DNA from 2 places in the Streptomyces sp. NPDC055189 genome. Region 2 is predicted to be linked to the other one. Evidence: predicted binding sites of a transcription regulator. Region 2 holds the regulator's gene; the other holds the start of a gene.
What was found. Region 2 encodes HrcA, which represses chaperone genes, less so after heat shock. Its sites were predicted from a motif close to TTNGCACTCNGNNNNNCNGAGTGCNAA; they were not measured.
Positions count from the first base shown of each region.

Region 1: a site for HrcA is predicted at 1,254-1,280, ahead of groES (co-chaperone GroES). Genes of this name have one in related genera too.

Region 1 is NZ_JBSGSG010000013.1:64,207-71,873, reverse strand. Features, by position in the region: gene groL (chaperonin GroEL) at 1-650, opposite strand, end outside; gene groES (co-chaperone GroES) at 802-1,110, opposite strand; gene ACWFR3_RS12710 (polysaccharide deacetylase family protein) at 1,626-2,591, opposite strand; gene ACWFR3_RS12705 (class I SAM-dependent methyltransferase) at 2,674-3,897, shown strand; gene ACWFR3_RS12700 (RNA polymerase sigma factor) at 3,945-5,255, opposite strand; gene ACWFR3_RS12695 (YciI family protein) at 5,335-5,691, opposite strand; gene ACWFR3_RS12690 (MFS transporter) at 5,760-7,292, opposite strand; gene ACWFR3_RS12685 (TetR/AcrR family transcriptional regulator) at 7,385-7,667, shown strand, end outside.
Region 2 is NZ_JBSGSG010000053.1:11,632-19,298, forward strand. Features, by position in the region: gene ACWFR3_RS29930 (S41 family peptidase) at 1-1,598, opposite strand, end outside; gene ACWFR3_RS29935 (hypothetical protein) at 1,706-2,332, opposite strand; gene ACWFR3_RS29940 (VOC family protein) at 2,571-2,963, opposite strand; gene ACWFR3_RS29945 (16S rRNA (uracil(1498)-N(3))-methyltransferase) at 2,991-3,749, opposite strand; gene ACWFR3_RS29950 (nitronate monooxygenase) at 3,746-4,840, opposite strand; gene dnaJ (molecular chaperone DnaJ) at 5,018-6,157, opposite strand; gene hrcA (heat-inducible transcriptional repressor HrcA) at 6,158-7,174, opposite strand; gene ACWFR3_RS29965 (MBL fold metallo-hydrolase) at 7,352-7,667, shown strand, end outside.

The DNA.
Region 1 (7,667 bases), on a different contig from region 2:
TACGGGTCGTCGAGGACGGCCTCCATACGCTCCTGGTCGGACACCATGTACGGGGACAGGTAGCCCTTGTCGAAGGCCATGCCCTCGGTGAAGTCGAGCTCAAGACCGAAGGTGTTGGACTCCTCGACGGTGATGACACCGTCCTTGCCGACCTTGTCCATCGCCTCGGCGATGAGCTCGCCGACCTGCGGGTCCTGGGCGGACAGACCGGCGACGGCCGCGATGTCGGCCTTGTCGTCGATCGGGCGCGCGGTCGCGAGGAGCTCGTCGGACACGGCCTTGACGGCGGCGTCGATGCCCTTCTTCAGGGCGGCCGGGGAGGCGCCGGCGGCTACGTTGCGCAGGCCTTCCTTGACCAGGGCCTGGGCGAGAACCGTCGCGGTGGTGGTGCCGTCACCCGCGATGTCGTTGGTCTTGGTCGCCACCTCCTTGACGAGCTGCGCGCCGAGGTTCTCGTACGGGTCCTCGATCTCGACCTCACGGGCGATGGTGACGCCGTCGTTGGTGATGGTGGGGGCGCCGAACTTCTTGTCGATGACGACGTTGCGGCCGCGGGGGCCGATCGTCACCTTGACCGTGTCGGCAAGCTTGTTGACGCCGCGCTCAAGGGCGCGACGGGCGTCCTCGTCGAACTTCAGGATCTTCGCCATGGGAGCGGTTCAGCCCTCTCGAAAACTCAGGGGGTCCGGGGGGAGCCCCCGGAAAATGTCCAGCAACGAACTGCGCCCCTCGCCGCCCGGCAATCAGCAGCGGGGTGACCAGGGGCGCAACTCAAAAAGCAAAACTGGTGAAGCAGGTGAATTACTTCTCGACGATCGCGAGCACGTCGCGAGCCGAGAGGACGAGGTACTCGTCGCCGTTGTACTTCACCTCGGTGCCGCCGTACTTGCTGTACAGCACGACATCGCCGACCTTCACGTCGAGCGGCAGGCGCTCGCCGTTCTCGAAGCGGCCCGGGCCCACGGCGAGGACAGCACCCTCCTGGGGCTTCTCCTTCGCGGTGTCCGGAATGACCAGGCCAGAGGCCGTGGTCTGCTCGGCGTCGAGCGGCTGGACCACAATGCGGTCCTCGAGCGGCTTGATGGCAACCTTGGAGCTGGCGGTCGTCACGATCCGGTCTCCCCCTTCGGAGATCTACGGGGTTAACAGTCTGGGGTGGCGACCAGGTGGATCCGTCGTCGCGGGTGCCGGACCTGCCCGTCGCTGTTGGCACTCTCCAGTGGTGAGTGCCAGGGTTGACACTAGGACGGGGATTAGCACTCGGTCAAGCGGACTGCTAATTCGCTGACGCGGGTCTTATGGGGACGGACTGCTCCGCGGTGGTGCGGGGGCGGCTCCTCGCCCTTCAGTGCAAGGCTTTTCGGGGGCCAGCGGCCCCTTCTCCGCGTCCGGACTCTGTCCTGTTTTCTGCGGGCCGGCGGGTGCGGCCGTGGCCACCGGTTCCGCCTCGCGGGCCGGCGGGCGGGCGCAGCGGTCGGCTTCCTGTTTCCGTTTGGGGACCTTCTCCGCCGCTTTCCTGCCCAGGCGTTCGATCGGGTCCACCGACTGTGCGCAGCCGGTGAGCAGTGCGGGCGCGAGCACTCCCGCCGCGAGGGCGCCCGCCAGGAATCGTCGCGCCCGCCCGGTCACAGGTAGTCCTCCAGCCTGGCCACCGCGTACCCCTTGTCGGTGACCGTCTTCATGACCTTGCGGACCATGTCGGGCATCGTGCCCTTCCAGTCCTCGCGTCCCCGGAAGTGCGTGAGGATGATGTCGCCGGGATGCAGGTCCCGGTCCCACTCGCGCCACTCCATGTGGTCGGCGAAGGCCTCGGACGCCCACAGCGGCACGGCCTTGATCCCGCAGGACTTGGCCGCACGCAGCGTGTCCGCGTTGTAGTTGCCGTACGGCGGACGGAAGAGCTCGGGCTGCTTGCCGTAGCGCTTGTGGATGATGTCCTGCATGCCGCAGATCTCGCGCCGCTGGCCCGCGTACGAAAGCCCCGGCAGGTAGCGGTGGTGGAGGGTGTGGTTGTTCAGCCCGACGCCGCGGGACTGCATCTTCTTGAAGTAGCCGTAGTCCTCCTTGACCAGGTAGTCGCTGAGGAACGCGGTGTACGGGATCTGCAGTTCGCTCATCATCTTGAGCAGCGCCGGATCCTTCTCGGCGCCGTCGTCGACGGTCAGGAAGACGATCTTCTTCTTCGTCGGGATGGTCGTGAAGACCGGCGGCAGATTCGCCTGGCCCTTGACCTCGAACCCCTTGCGCGTGGTGATCTTCGGCTTCTCGGCGGGTGGCTCGGGCGCGGCCAGCGGTGTCTTCGCCAGGCCCCAGCGCTTCGCGGCGGCGGCGCGCGCGACCTGGGCGACGCGGAGTTTCTGGGCGTAGGTGTCGAGGGCGCGGGCGGGCGGCGCGTCCAGGCGCTGCTGACCGGGTGCGGGTTTCGCTCCGCCGTCGGCGCCCGATGCGCATCCGGAGGCGATCGCGGCGACGGTGAGCACGGCGGCCCCGGCCCGCGTCCGGCCCGTCGCCCGGCGCCTGCGCCGCGCCGGACCCCGCTCCCGCCTCTCCCGCTTTGCCCTGAATTCATCTTTTTGTCGTACTAGTTGCATGGCGCCGGATCTTTGCAGCTCACGGCGCTGCCGCAGGGCAGGCACCGCCGCCGGGCGCGCACCATCCACCGACTGGCCCACAATGGACCGGGTGAACGACCTCGACCGCGCCCCGGCCGCCCTGACCTCCTTCTCCGCGCTGCTCACCGCCGAAGGCCGGTCGCTGCTCGATCTCGACGAGGTGCGGGACGCCGATCCGGCACGGGAGCTCGCCGTCGCCACCCGACTGCGCCGCGAGCACCCGGCGGAGCTGGTCACGGCGGTGCTCGCACAGGCGCGGCTGCGGCGGCGCGCGGTGGCGAAGTTCGGCGCCGATGACGCGGGGCGGATGTTCTTCACCCCGAACGGCGTCGAGCAGGCGACGCGCACCAGCGTGGCCGTGCACCGCGCCGAGAGCTTCAAGTCCCTGGGCGTACGCAGCGTGGCCGATCTGTGCTGCGGCATCGGCGGCGACGCGATCGCCCTGGCCCGGGCCGGGATCGCCGTACTCGCCGTCGACCGTGACCCGCTGACCTGTGCGGTGGCGCGCGCGAACGCGGAGGCGCTTGGGCTCGCGGACCTCATCGAGGTGCGCGAGGCCGACGTCACCGAGGTCGACACGGCCGCGTACGACGCGGTGTTCGTGGACCCGGCGCGGCGTGGCGGGCGGGGTCGCATCTTCGACCCCGAGGCCTACTCCCCACCCCTCTCCTGGGCCGTCCGGGCCGCTCTCAAGGCCCCGCACGCGGCACTGAAGATCGCCCCCGGCATTCCGCACGAGGCCGTTCCCGCCGAGGCCGCGGCGGAGTGGATCTCGGACGGCGGTGACGTGAAGGAGGCCGTGCTGTGGTTCGGCACGGACGCCCCGTCCTCGCACCGCGCGACGCTGCTGCCCTCGGGCGCCTGTCTGTCGTCCCCGCTCGACGCGATGCTGCCGGACCCGCAGGTACGGGCGGTGGGCCGCTATCTCTACGAACCGGACGGCGCCGTCATCCGTGCGCATCTGGTGGCGGAGGTGGCCGCGCGGGTGGAGGGCGGTCTCATCGACGAGACCATCGCGTACGTCACCTCCGACGCGCTGCACGCGACGCCGTACGCGGTGGCGTACGAGATCACCGATCAACTGCCCTTCGGCGTCAAGAAGTTGAAGGCGGTGCTGCGGGAGCGGGAGGTGGGGATCCTGACGGTGAAGAAGCGGGGTTCAGCGGTGGAGCCGGAAGAGCTGCGGCGCAAGGTGAAGCCGCAGGGCAAGAACTCCGCGACGGTGTTCCTTACGCGGGTGGCGGGGGCGCCGGCGATGTTGATCGGGCGGCCGGTGGGGGCCTGAAGGCGGGGCGTCGCTCGCCCTCGTCACCGGCTCCGCCGAGTTCGTCCTCAAACGCCGGACGGGCTGATTCCTTCCGCCCGCCCCAGCAACAACTCCCGCTCCCGCTCATTGCGCGTAAGCCCCGCCGCCCGCTCGAACTCCCCCCGCGCCTCCGCCGCACGGCCCAGGCGCAACAGCAGGTCACCCCGCACGCTCGGCAGCAGGTGATAGCCCTTCAGAGCGGGCTCGTCCCGCAGCGCGTCCACCAGGCGCAGCGCCTCCGCCGGGCCCGAGGCCATCGACACCGCCACCGCGCGGTTCAGTTCGATCACCGGTGAGGGAGTGCGGGCGGCCAGGAGTTCGTACAGGGCGACGATCCGGGGCCAGTCCGTCTCCTCGTACGAAGCGGCGTTCGCGTGGCAGGCGGCGATCGCGGCCTGGAGTGCGTAAGGACCCGCCGCTCCCGCAGCCGCCGCGTGTGCGCGGGCGAGGGCGGCGAAGCCCCGCCGGATCAGGAGGCGGTTCCAGTGGCGGCGGTCCTGGTCGGCGAGGAGCACCGGCTCGCCCTTCGGGCCCGTACGCGCCGCCGCGCGGGACGTCTGGAGCTCCAACAGCGCCGCGAGGCCGTGCACTTCGGCCTCCTGCGGCATCAGCCCGGCAAGGACGCGGGCGAGCCGGAGGGCGTCCTCGCACAGGGACGGCCGCAGCCAGTCGTCGCCCGCGGTGGCCGCGTACCCCTCGTTGAAGATGAGGTAGATGACTTCGAGCACCGACCCGAGCCGGGCCTCGCGCTCGGCTCCGTACGGCACTTCGAAGGGCACGCCCTTGGCGGCGAGGGTGCGCTTGGCGCGCACGATGCGCTGGGCCACCGTCGATTCGGGGACGAGGACCGCGCGGGCGATCTCCGTCGTCGTGAGACCGCCGAGCAGCCGCAGCGTGAGCGCGATGCGGGCCTCGGCGGAGAGCACGGGGTGGCAGGCGGTGAAGACGAGGCGCAGGAGGTCGTCGTCGATGTCATCGGGGTCGACGGGCTCGTCCACGTGGGGTGGGGCGGCCTCCAGGTCGCGGCCCATCTCCGCCAACTTGCGCGCGTAGCGCTCCCTGCGGCGTACGAGGTCGATGGCGCGGCGCTTGGCGGTGGTCATCAGCCAGGCGCCCGGGTTGTCGGGGACGCCGGTCAGCGGCCACTGTTCGAGCGCGGCGACCAGCGCGTCCTGCGCGAGCTCCTCCGCGATGCCGACGTCGCGCACGATCCGCGCGACACCGGCGATGAGGCGCGGCGACTCTATGCGGAAGACCGTCTCGATGGCGCCGCTGGGGGTGTCCGGGCGAGGGGTGTCCGGGCGAGGGGGCTCTGAGGAGTGGGCCGTCACGGCCACCCATCAGAGCACCCCCGCGGTGTCACCGCAAAGGGCCGGCGAGAGCCGGCCAGGGCAGGCGAGAGCCTGCGCCGGCCGCTCAGCCCTCGATGATCTCCCGGACCTCAGCCGTCACGGTCCAGTGCTCGTCGTGGGTCTTCAGGAACCGGCTCGCCCACTCGACCGCCTCGGCCTTGTCCTTGCACTGCGTGATCGAGTAGCCGCCGACGACCTCCTTGGCCTCGGTGAACGGGCCGTCCGTGACGGACACCTTGCCGCCCTCGAAGTGCACCTGGGTGGTCTGGGCGCTCGGGGTGAGCCCGGCGGTGTCGAGCATGACGCCCGCCTTGGTGATCTCCTCCAGCAGCGCACCCATGCGCTCGCCCATCTCGGGGCTGGGGCCGCCCTCGGGGGAGTTCTTCTCGTTGACGCGGATCATCGTCAGAAAGCGCGGCATGGTCATGTCTCCGTTCGGCTGTCGCATGCCCTGCGGGCCGGGCGACGGGCGGGGCTTCTCCCCGCCTCTCACCTCTGCGTCGAACGGTAGGGGCGCGGATCGACATCGTCTGCGAGATTCTCCGGACTTTTTTCGGGAGCAGCGGTGTCGGACGCCTCCGCGACCGTCTCAGCGGACGTTTCCGCAGGTCGCGAAGGTGTACGCGCCGGATGCAGCACCGCGGTGGCCGCCGCTGCCGCCACGAGCAGCGCGGCGGCGACCCCGAAAGCGGTCGCGTACCCGTCCGCCAGCGCGCCGGGGCTCCGGCCGTTCCCCGTACCCGCCGTGACACCCGAAGCCACCGTCACCAGAACAGCGAGCCCCAGCGAACCGCCCAGCTGACGCGAGCTGTTGAGCAGCCCCGAAGCCATCCCGGTCTCCCCCGCGGCCACACCGGAAGTCGCCGCCGTCCCCAGCGGCACGAAGCACATGCCGATGCCGACGCTCGCCACCAGCGAGGGCCCCAGGACGGACCCGAGGAACGTGCCGTCGGGCCCGACCGTGAGCGCGAACCACACGAACCCCGCCGCCCCGAGGAGCCCCCCGGTCACCAGCGTCACCCGCTCCCCGAAGCGCCCTGCGTTCCGCGTCGAGATCACCGACCCGGCGACGACGCCCGCGCAGAACGGCAGGAACGCCGCCCCCGCCCGCGTCGATCCGTACGACATGACCTCCTGGAGGTAGAGCGAGGTGAAGTAGAAGGCGGCGAACTGCCCCGACGACATCAGCAGCGCGAACGCGTTGGCGGAGAGCACCGGCCGGTTCGCGAGCAGGCCGAGCCGGAGCAACGGTTGACGCTGCCGGGCCTCGACGACGGCGAACGCGGCGAGCAGCACCGCCGCGGCTCCCAGCGTGCCGAGCGTCGTGCCGGATCCCCACGCGTACGTCTCCGTGCGGACGAGGCCGAGGACGAGCACCGCCATGCCGCCCGTGACCAGCAGGGCGCCCACCACGTCGAGGCGCGGCGCGGGCCCGGTGCGCCGGTCGGCGGGCACGCCGTGCCGTGAGAGCAGCAGCACCGCGAGCACCACCGGGACGTTGATCAGCATCACCGAGCGCCAGCCCGCCCAGTCCGTGAGCAGCCCGCCCGCCATCACACCGACCGCACCGCCGAGCGCGCCCGCCGCGCCCCAGAGCCCGAGCGCCCGTGAACGCGCGGGCCCGGCGGCGTAGTTGACGGTGATCAGCGCGAGCGCGACGGGAGCGAGTGCCGCCGCGCCCGCGCCCTGCACGGCCCGCGCCGCGACGAGCTGCCCCGGCGTCTGCGCGAGCCCGCCCGCCAGGCTCGCGATGCCGAAGACCGCGAACCCGGCGAGCAAGGTGCGCCGCCGCCCTGCGACGTCAGCGAGGCGCCCGCCCAGCATGAGGAGGCCGCCGAAGGCGAGCGCGTAGGCGTTGACGACCCAGAGCAGCGAATCGGCGCCGAAGCCGAGGTCGTCGCCGATGTCGGGCAGCGCGATGTTCACCACGGACATGTCGAGGGAGACCAGGAACTGCACGGTGAGCAGCACCGGCAGCAGCCAACGGGTCCCCGAGGTTGTCGAGTCAACGGGATTCACCATGCCCGGAGACATTACTATACGCGTATAGAAAATGCAGTGGATTGCGTGCCCTCGCGCACCCCGGTCCCACCGCAGGCGCGACAATCAGCCACGTGGAAGCAGAGAAAGCGGAAGTAGCGGAAGTAGCGAAGAAGAGGAAACGCGGCCGCCCCAGCCGCATCGACCTCGACACGATCGTCGGCATCGCGCGCCGCATCCTCCAGGAAGAGGGCGTCGCCGCCCTGAGCATGCGCCGGGTCGCCAAGGAGGTCGGTACGACCCCGATGGCGCTCTACCACCACGTACGCGACAAGGACGAGCTCCTGATGCTCACCCTGGCCGGGACCGCCGACTCGGTCCCGCGCCCCGAGCTCCCCGACGACCCGCGCGACCGGA
Region 2 (7,667 bases):
GGCCGCCCGTGCCGCTGCGGCCCGAAGGGCGAGGGCGTGGTGGCGGCCAGCGTGATGAGATAGGGCCGCGATCCGCCGACGAAGGCGAGGTCGAAGACGTGCTCGTCGTAGACGGGGTCGAAGGCCCGCGCCGACAGGAACGCCAGGTGTTTGCCGTCCAGGGTGAACGCGGGCGCGTAGTCGCGAAAGCGCAGCGGAGTCGCCTCGGACACCGAAAGGTCGGCGGTGTTGGCCAGCTTCAGCTGCCGCAGCGGCCGGGGCCCAGGGTGCGACCAGGCTAGCCAGGCCGAGTCCGGTGAGAAGACGAGCCCGCCGGCGTCCCCGTGCTCCCCGCGGTCGACCTCGCGCACCTCCCCGCTCTCCCGCTCCACGAGCAGCACACGGCCGTCGTGCGAGGCGACGGCGGCCCTGCTGCCGTCGGGCGCCATGGCGAGCCCGAGCACCCGGCCCAGCTGCCCGGCGGCGATCCTGCGCGGCGTCGCGCCCGGCGCGAGGCCGGTGGCGGGCGCGAACTGGAGCGCGTCGTCGCCCTCCGCGTCCGTCACCCAGACGACGTGTTCCTCGCCGTCGACACGGAAGGTCCGCGGCAGCCGGGCGCGCACTCCGTGCTCGACGGCGAGCGCACGGGCGGGCCCTTCGCGGTGGGTCACCCAGTGCACGCCGCCGCGCACGGAGACGGCGCTGCCCCGCCCCGTGTGGTCGGGAGAGGCGGCACCGAACCAGCGGGCCGCGCTCACGGGGAACGGCTGGAGGTCGGTGCGCTGGCCGCCGAGGCGTACGTCGAGGCGGCGCGGCGCGGCGTCCAGCAGGTCGTCCAGAAGCCAGAGTTCACCCGCCGACACGTACACGACGCGGGTGCCGTCGGTGGCGGCGTGCCGGGCGTAGAAGCCGTCGATTCCGGTGTGCCTGCGCAGGTCGGAGCCGTCGGGCAGCGAGGAGTAGACGGCGCCGACGCCTTCGTGGTCGGAGAGGAACGCGATGCGGTCCCCCACCCACAGCGGGTACTCGATGTTCCCGTCGAGCTCTTCGTGGACGCGTACGAAGCGGGCCTCGTCGCCCGCATCGCCACGCCGGATCCAGAGCTTGCCCGCCGTGCCGCCCCGGTACCGCTTCCACCAGGCGGCCTCGCGCCCCATCGGAGCGGAGAGCAGCAGGGCCTGGCCCTCCTCGGGGCCGTGCGCGACGTCGCCCACGACGCCGTAGGGCAGGGTGGCCGCGGGTCCGCCGTCCAGCGGGACGGCCCGCGCCCAGCTGCGGCGCAGCGACGCCTGGCCTTCCGTACTGACGGCGAGGACCTGTCCGTCCGGGGTCCAGCCGCGCACCGCCGTACGCGAACTCCCCCAGTGCGTAAGCCGCTTGGAGGAGCCGCCGTCGACCGGCGCGACATGCACCTCGGGGGCGCCGTCACGCGTGGACGTCCAGGCGACGGTCGTCCCGTCCGGGGAGATGCGGGGGTGGTTCACGGGCATGTTGTCGGCGCTGACGCGCCATGCCCGGCCGCCGTCGAGGGGCGCGACCCAGACGTCGTCCTCAGCGGTGAAGGCGACCAACTCGCCGCGCAGATGCGGATACCGGAGATACGCAGAGTGCCCAGTCAGTGTCACACAGCCAGCCTAAGCAGCCACGGCGGAGCCGGACAGCGCTTTGGATCACTTGCCTGCACACACGTCACGTCCGGCCTGTACGGGCGGTCAGGTCGCCGGGCTCACTTGCCCTTGAAGCACGAGCAGGTCGGGTCCGGTGTCCCGGGGACGGTCACCGTGACGGTCGCGGCGGGCGGCTGGTCCGGTTCGTCGGGCTTGTCGCCGCCCTGGTCGTCGCCGTTGTCGTTGCCGTCGTCCCAGTTGCCGTCGTCGGTCCCGTCGTCGCCGCCCTCGCAGTTGCCGAGCACCTCCACGTGGAACCACTGCTTGCCGTCGACCTTGGCGGTCAGGCTGCCGCGCACGCAGTGCCCGTCGACGACGGACCACACCACACCCTTGACGGTGATGTTGCTGGTGTCGTCGGACCCTTTCCCGTTTCTGGCCTGCCCCTGGCAGTCGACGTCGACGTCGGCCTTCTCCTCCGGATCGCCGCTGGACGGTGTGACCCGGTCCTTGAACCGGGCCGTGCAGCTGATCCACAGCACGTCGAGGTGCTGCCGCTCCAGCTCCTTCGTGGCCATCTCGTCGGTGGTGATGGCCACGGCCGCGGTGTTCATGGACCCGTCGACCGGATCGCACGCGGCGACGCCGATCACCGCCGCCCCCGCGAACCCGACGGCGTACAGCACCCGCCGGCGCCGTCCGCCCGCGCCCACAGAATGATCACGTATGCGCCTCAATGCCCCCATAGGCGGCAGAGTGCCACTGCGAGCCGCCTGACGATAGTCCCCTTTGCGTCCACTCCGGCCGCCTTCGGACACCGGCGGACGCGAGGGCTCCGGGAAGAGAACGTGCCGGGCACCTGCCCCGCCCGTAGCCTCCGCGCATGGGAAACGACCGCGACGACGACGACCGGAAGTGGCTCAACCTCTACGAACCCGGGGCCGTCGCGCGAGGTGGACGGCCGGCCACTCCTGAACGGCGCCCTCAGCCGCGCAGCAGCAGCCACTCCTGCAACTCCACCAAGTTCCCTTCCGGGTCCTTGAGATGGGCGACCCGCATGCGCTCCGTCAGCGGCGCGGGTCCGTGGACGACGACTCCGCCGCGCCCGGTGATCCGGGCGCAGTACGCGTCGAGGTCGTCGACCCGCAGCACCACCAGTGAGCGGTGCCCCGTCGCGGGTTCCTCCAGCTCGTCGAGGAGCCGGGCCATCATCGAGCGGTCCTGGAGCGCGATCCCGGCGGAGCCGGTCGCCGCACTGAACTTCTCGTACGGCCCCTCCGTCGCCCCCGACTGGGGCTTGAGGCCCAGGATTTCGGCGTAGAAGTGATAGCAGGCGCTGAAGTCCGATACGAGCAGGCGCACTTGGGCGAGTTCCACGGCATCCCCCTTACATGGCACGGGAGTTCAGGACCAGCGGCCCGTGCGCCCGAGCAGCAGGGCTGCCGCCGCCGTCCCCGCGGTCGACGTACGCAACACGCTACGCCCCAGGCGGTACGGCTTCGCGCCCGCGTCGGCGAACGCCGCGAGCTCGTCCGGCGATACGCCGCCCTCGGGGCCGACCACCAGGACGATGTGCCCGGCCGCCGGAAGCTCCGCCGCGGCCAGCGGCTCGCTGCCCTCCTCGTGCAGGACCGCCGCGAGGTCGGCCGTGGCGAGCAGCGCCGCGACCTGCTTGGTCGACGCGGCATCGGCGACCTCGGGGAAGCGCACCCGGCGGGACTGCTTGCCCGCCTCGCGAGCCGTGGCGCGCCACTTGCCGAGCGCCTTGAGCCCGCGCTCGCCCTTCCACTGCGTGATGCAGCGCGACGCCGACCAGGGCACGATCGCGTCGACGCCGGTCTCCGTCATGGTCTCGACGGCGACCTCACCGCGGTCGCCCTTGGGCAGCGCCTGTACGACGGTGATCCGGGGCTCCTGCGGCGCCTCTTCCCGTACGGAGTCCATCCGCACGATCAGCCGGTCCTTGCCCTCGGTGTCCGTGACCACGCAGTTCGCCCAGCGGCCGGCGCCGTCGGTCAGGACGACGTCCTCACCGGCGTGCAGCCGCTTCACGGAGACGGCGTGGCGCCCTTCGGCACCGTCCAGTACGTAGCGTCCGTCGCCGCCCGCGCCGGCTTTCGCCAAGGTCTCGAAGGTCTCGACGACGAAGACGGGCGCGGTCATGCCTGGCCGCCGGGCTGGGTTCCCTGTCCGCCGGCCGCCGACGCGGCCTGCGCCTCGGCCAGTTCGGCCGCGAGCACCTCCACCAGCTGCCCGGCCGCGAGATCCCGCGACATGCGGTGTCCCTGTCCCGCCCACAGCGCCATGCCCTGCGCGTCACCGGCCTTGGCAGCGGCCTTGCGCAGACCGCTGGTCAGGTGGTGGATCTGGGGGTAGGCGGCGGGGGCGTACGGCCCGTGCTCGCGCATGAAGCGGTTGACCAGGCCCCGGGCGGGGCGCCCGGAGAAGGCGCGGGTCAGTTCGGTGCGGGTGAACAGCGGGTTCGTCATGGCCTGCTTGTGCAGGGCGTTCGCGCCCGACTCGGGGCAGACCAGGAAGGCCGTGCCGAGCTGCGCGACGTCGGCGCCCGCCGCGAGCACCGCGGCGATCTGCGAGCCGCGCATCAGACCGCCGGCCGCGACGATCGGGATCTGCACGGTCTCGCGCACCTGCGCGATGAGCGAGAGAAGGCCGAGCCCGGCGCCGTCCGTCTCGGGGTTGTCGCGGTGCGTGCCCTGGTGGCCGCCCGCCTCGATGCCCTGGACGCACACGGCGTCGGCGCCGGACCACTGGGCGGTCTGCGCCTCTTCGGGCGTGGTGACGGTGACGACCGTGATCGTGCCCACACGGGCGAAGGCGTCGAAGACGTCGCGGGTGGGGCAGCCGAAGGTGAACGACACCAGCGGCACCGGGTCTTCGACGAGGATCGCGAGCTTGGCGTCGTAGCCGTCGTCGCGGCCGCTGTCCGGGTCACCGAGCTGCGTCTCGTACCAGGCGGCTTCACCGGCGAGCTGGTTGCGGTAGACGTCGATGGCGGCGGCGTCGGCGTACTCGGGCTGCGGCATGAAGAGATTCACGCCGAACGGCCTGCTGGTGAGCCCGCGCAACTGTTTGATCTCCTGGTACATCCCGTCGGCGGTTTTGTACCCGGCGGCGAGGAATCCGAGCCCTCCGGCCTCGCAGACGGCAGCGGCGAGCTGGGGGCAGGAAGCGCCGCCGGCCATGGGGGCCTGCACGATCGGAAGGCGGCAGAGATCGGTCAGTGCGGTGGGCATGAACGCATCGTGCCATGACCTGGCCGGGGGGCCGAATCGCGTCCCGCAAGGGGCGAGAGCGCCCCGTAGGGGGCGCGGGGAACTGCGCGAGCAACCACGACGGCCCGCGGACAACGAAGCGCCCCCGGCACGGGCTGACCCGACACCGGGGGCGTCCAAAAGGTACTGCTCAAGGCGCTACCGCCCGTTGAACGCATCCTTGAGACGCGAGAACAACCCCTGCTGCCCCGGCTGGAACTGCCCCGTGGGCCGCTCCTCGCCGCGCAGCTGCGCGAGCTCCCGCAGGACCCGCTCCTGCTCCGCGTCCAGCTTGGTCGGCGTGAGGACCTCGACGTGCACGATGAGGTCGCCTCGTCCGCCGCCCCGCAGGTGCGTGATGCCCCTGCCGTGCAGCGGCACCGACTGACCGGACTGCGTGCCCGGCCGGATGTCGACCTCTTCCAGGCCGTCCAGCGTCTCCAGGGGCACCTTGGTGCCCAGAGCCGCGGCCGTCATCGGAATGGTGACCGTGCAGTGCAGGTCGTCCCCGCGCCGCTGGAACACGGCGTGCGGCAGCTCGTGGATCTCCACGTACAGGTCGCCGGCGGGGCCGCCGCCGGGGCCGACCTCGCCCTCGCCCGCGAGCTGGATCCGCGTGCCGTTGTCGACACCGGCGGGGATCTTCACGGTGAGCGTCCGCCGCGACCGGATGCGGCCGTCGCCGGCGCACTCCGGGCACGGGGTGGGCACGACCGTGCCGAAGCCCTGACACTGCGGGCACGGCCGCGACGTCATGACCTGGCCGAGGAAGGACCGCGTGACCTGCGACACCTCACCGCGACCGCGGCACATGTCACACGTCTGGGCGGACGTTCCCGGCGCGGCGCCTTCACCGCTGCAGGTCGTACAGACGACCGCCGTGTCGACCTGTATGTCCTTGGTGGTCCCGAAGGCCGCCTCGTCCAGGTCGATCTCGAGCCGGATCATGGCGTCCTGGCCGCGGCGCGTGCGCGACCGGGGGCCGCGCTGCGACGCCGTCCCGAAGAACGCGTCCATGATGTCCGAGAAGTTGCCGAAGCCACCGGCTCCGAAACCGCCCGCGCCACCGCCGCCGCCCGCCTGGGACAGCGGGTCGCCGCCGAGGTCGTAGACCTGCTTCTTCTGCGGGTCCGACAACACCTCGTACGCGGCGTTGATCTCCTTGAAGCGCTCCTGAGTCTTCGGGTCCGGATTCACGTCCGGGTGAAGCTCTCGCGCAAGCCTCCGGAAGGCCTTCTTGATTTCGTCCTGGGAAGCGTCGCGGCGCACGCCTAGTACGGCGTAGTAGTCCGTGGCCACTTACGACTCCGCCAGGATCTGTCCGACGTAACGTGCCACTGCGCGTACTGCTCCCATCGTTCCCGGATAGTCCATGCGGGTCGGGCCGACCACGCCGAGTTTGGCTACTGCCTCGCTGCCCGAACCGTAGCCGACGGAGACCACGGACGTAGAGCTGAGTCCCTCATGGGCGTTCTCGTGACCGATCCGTACGGTCATGCCCGAATCTGTGGCCTCGCCAAGCAACTTGAGCAGGACGACCTGCTCCTCAAGGGCCTCGAGGACGGGCCTGATGGTGAGGGGAAAGTCATGTCCGAAGCGGGTGAGATTGGCCGTTCCGCCGATCATCAGCCGCTCTTCGGTCTCTTCGACGAGGGTTTCGAGGAGCGTGGAGAGCACGGTCGCCACCGTGCCCCTGTCCTCCGCGTCGAAGGACTCCGTCATGTCCTGCACCAACTGCGGCACGTCCGCGAAGCGACGGCCCGCGACCCTGCTGTTGAGCCGCGCCCGCAGATCCGCGAGCGAGGTCTCGCCGAACGGGGCGGGGCAGTCGATCATGCGCTGCTCGACCCGGCCCGTGTCCGTGATCAGGACGAGCATCAGCCGGGCCGGAGCCAGCGAGAGCAGCTCCACGTGCCGCACCGTCGACCGTGTGAGCGACGGATACTGCACGACCGCGACCTGCCGGGTCAGCTGCGCCAGCAGCCGCACCGTGCGCGCCACGACGTCGTCGAGGTCGACGGCGCCGTCGAGGAAGTTCTGGATGGCCCTGCGCTCCGGCGCAGCCATCGGCTTGACGCCCGCGAGCCGGTCGACGAAGAGGCGGTACCCCTTGTCCGTGGGGATGCGCCCCGCACTCGTATGAGGCTGGGCGATGAACCCTTCCTCCTCCAGTGCCGCCATGTCGTTGCGGACGGTGGCCGGGGAGACCCCGAGGCTGTGCCGCTCGGTGAGCGCCTTGGAGCCGACGGGCTCCTCGGTGCCGACATAGTCGTGGACGATGGCGCGCAGCACCTCGAGCCTGCGTTCATTGAGCATCCGCGCACACCTCCACCTTTTGCCCTGAAACCTGTCTGTCCTGCCCGTCCTGCGGCCCTGCCTGGCACTCCCCTCGGGTGAGTGCCAGCCTGCGCCGCGCCCAGTGTACGGCCGTGAGGTACGGGCCCGGCAAGGGCAGCGGCTGCCGAGCGACCGCCGGCGGGCTAGCGTCGGCGTATGGACGTGGCACTGGCTTGGGACGAGGCGGGCTGGGAGCGGCTCGCGCCGCATGTGGGGCGGCGGCGCCTTCCTGTCTGGGACTGTACGGCGGGTCTTGTCGTCGGCGGCGAATCGGCCCTGATGATCGAGGCGGGGGCGACGCTGCGCGAGGGGGCGGAGCTGCGCACTCAGGCGCGCGGCATTCTCGGCGGCGGGCGGCGGGTCACTCACCTCGCCCTGACGCACCCGCACTTCGACCATGTGCTCGGTGCGGCGGCGTTCGCGGGCGTGGAGGTGTACGGCGCGGTCGGCGTCGACAAGCTCCTCGCGCGGG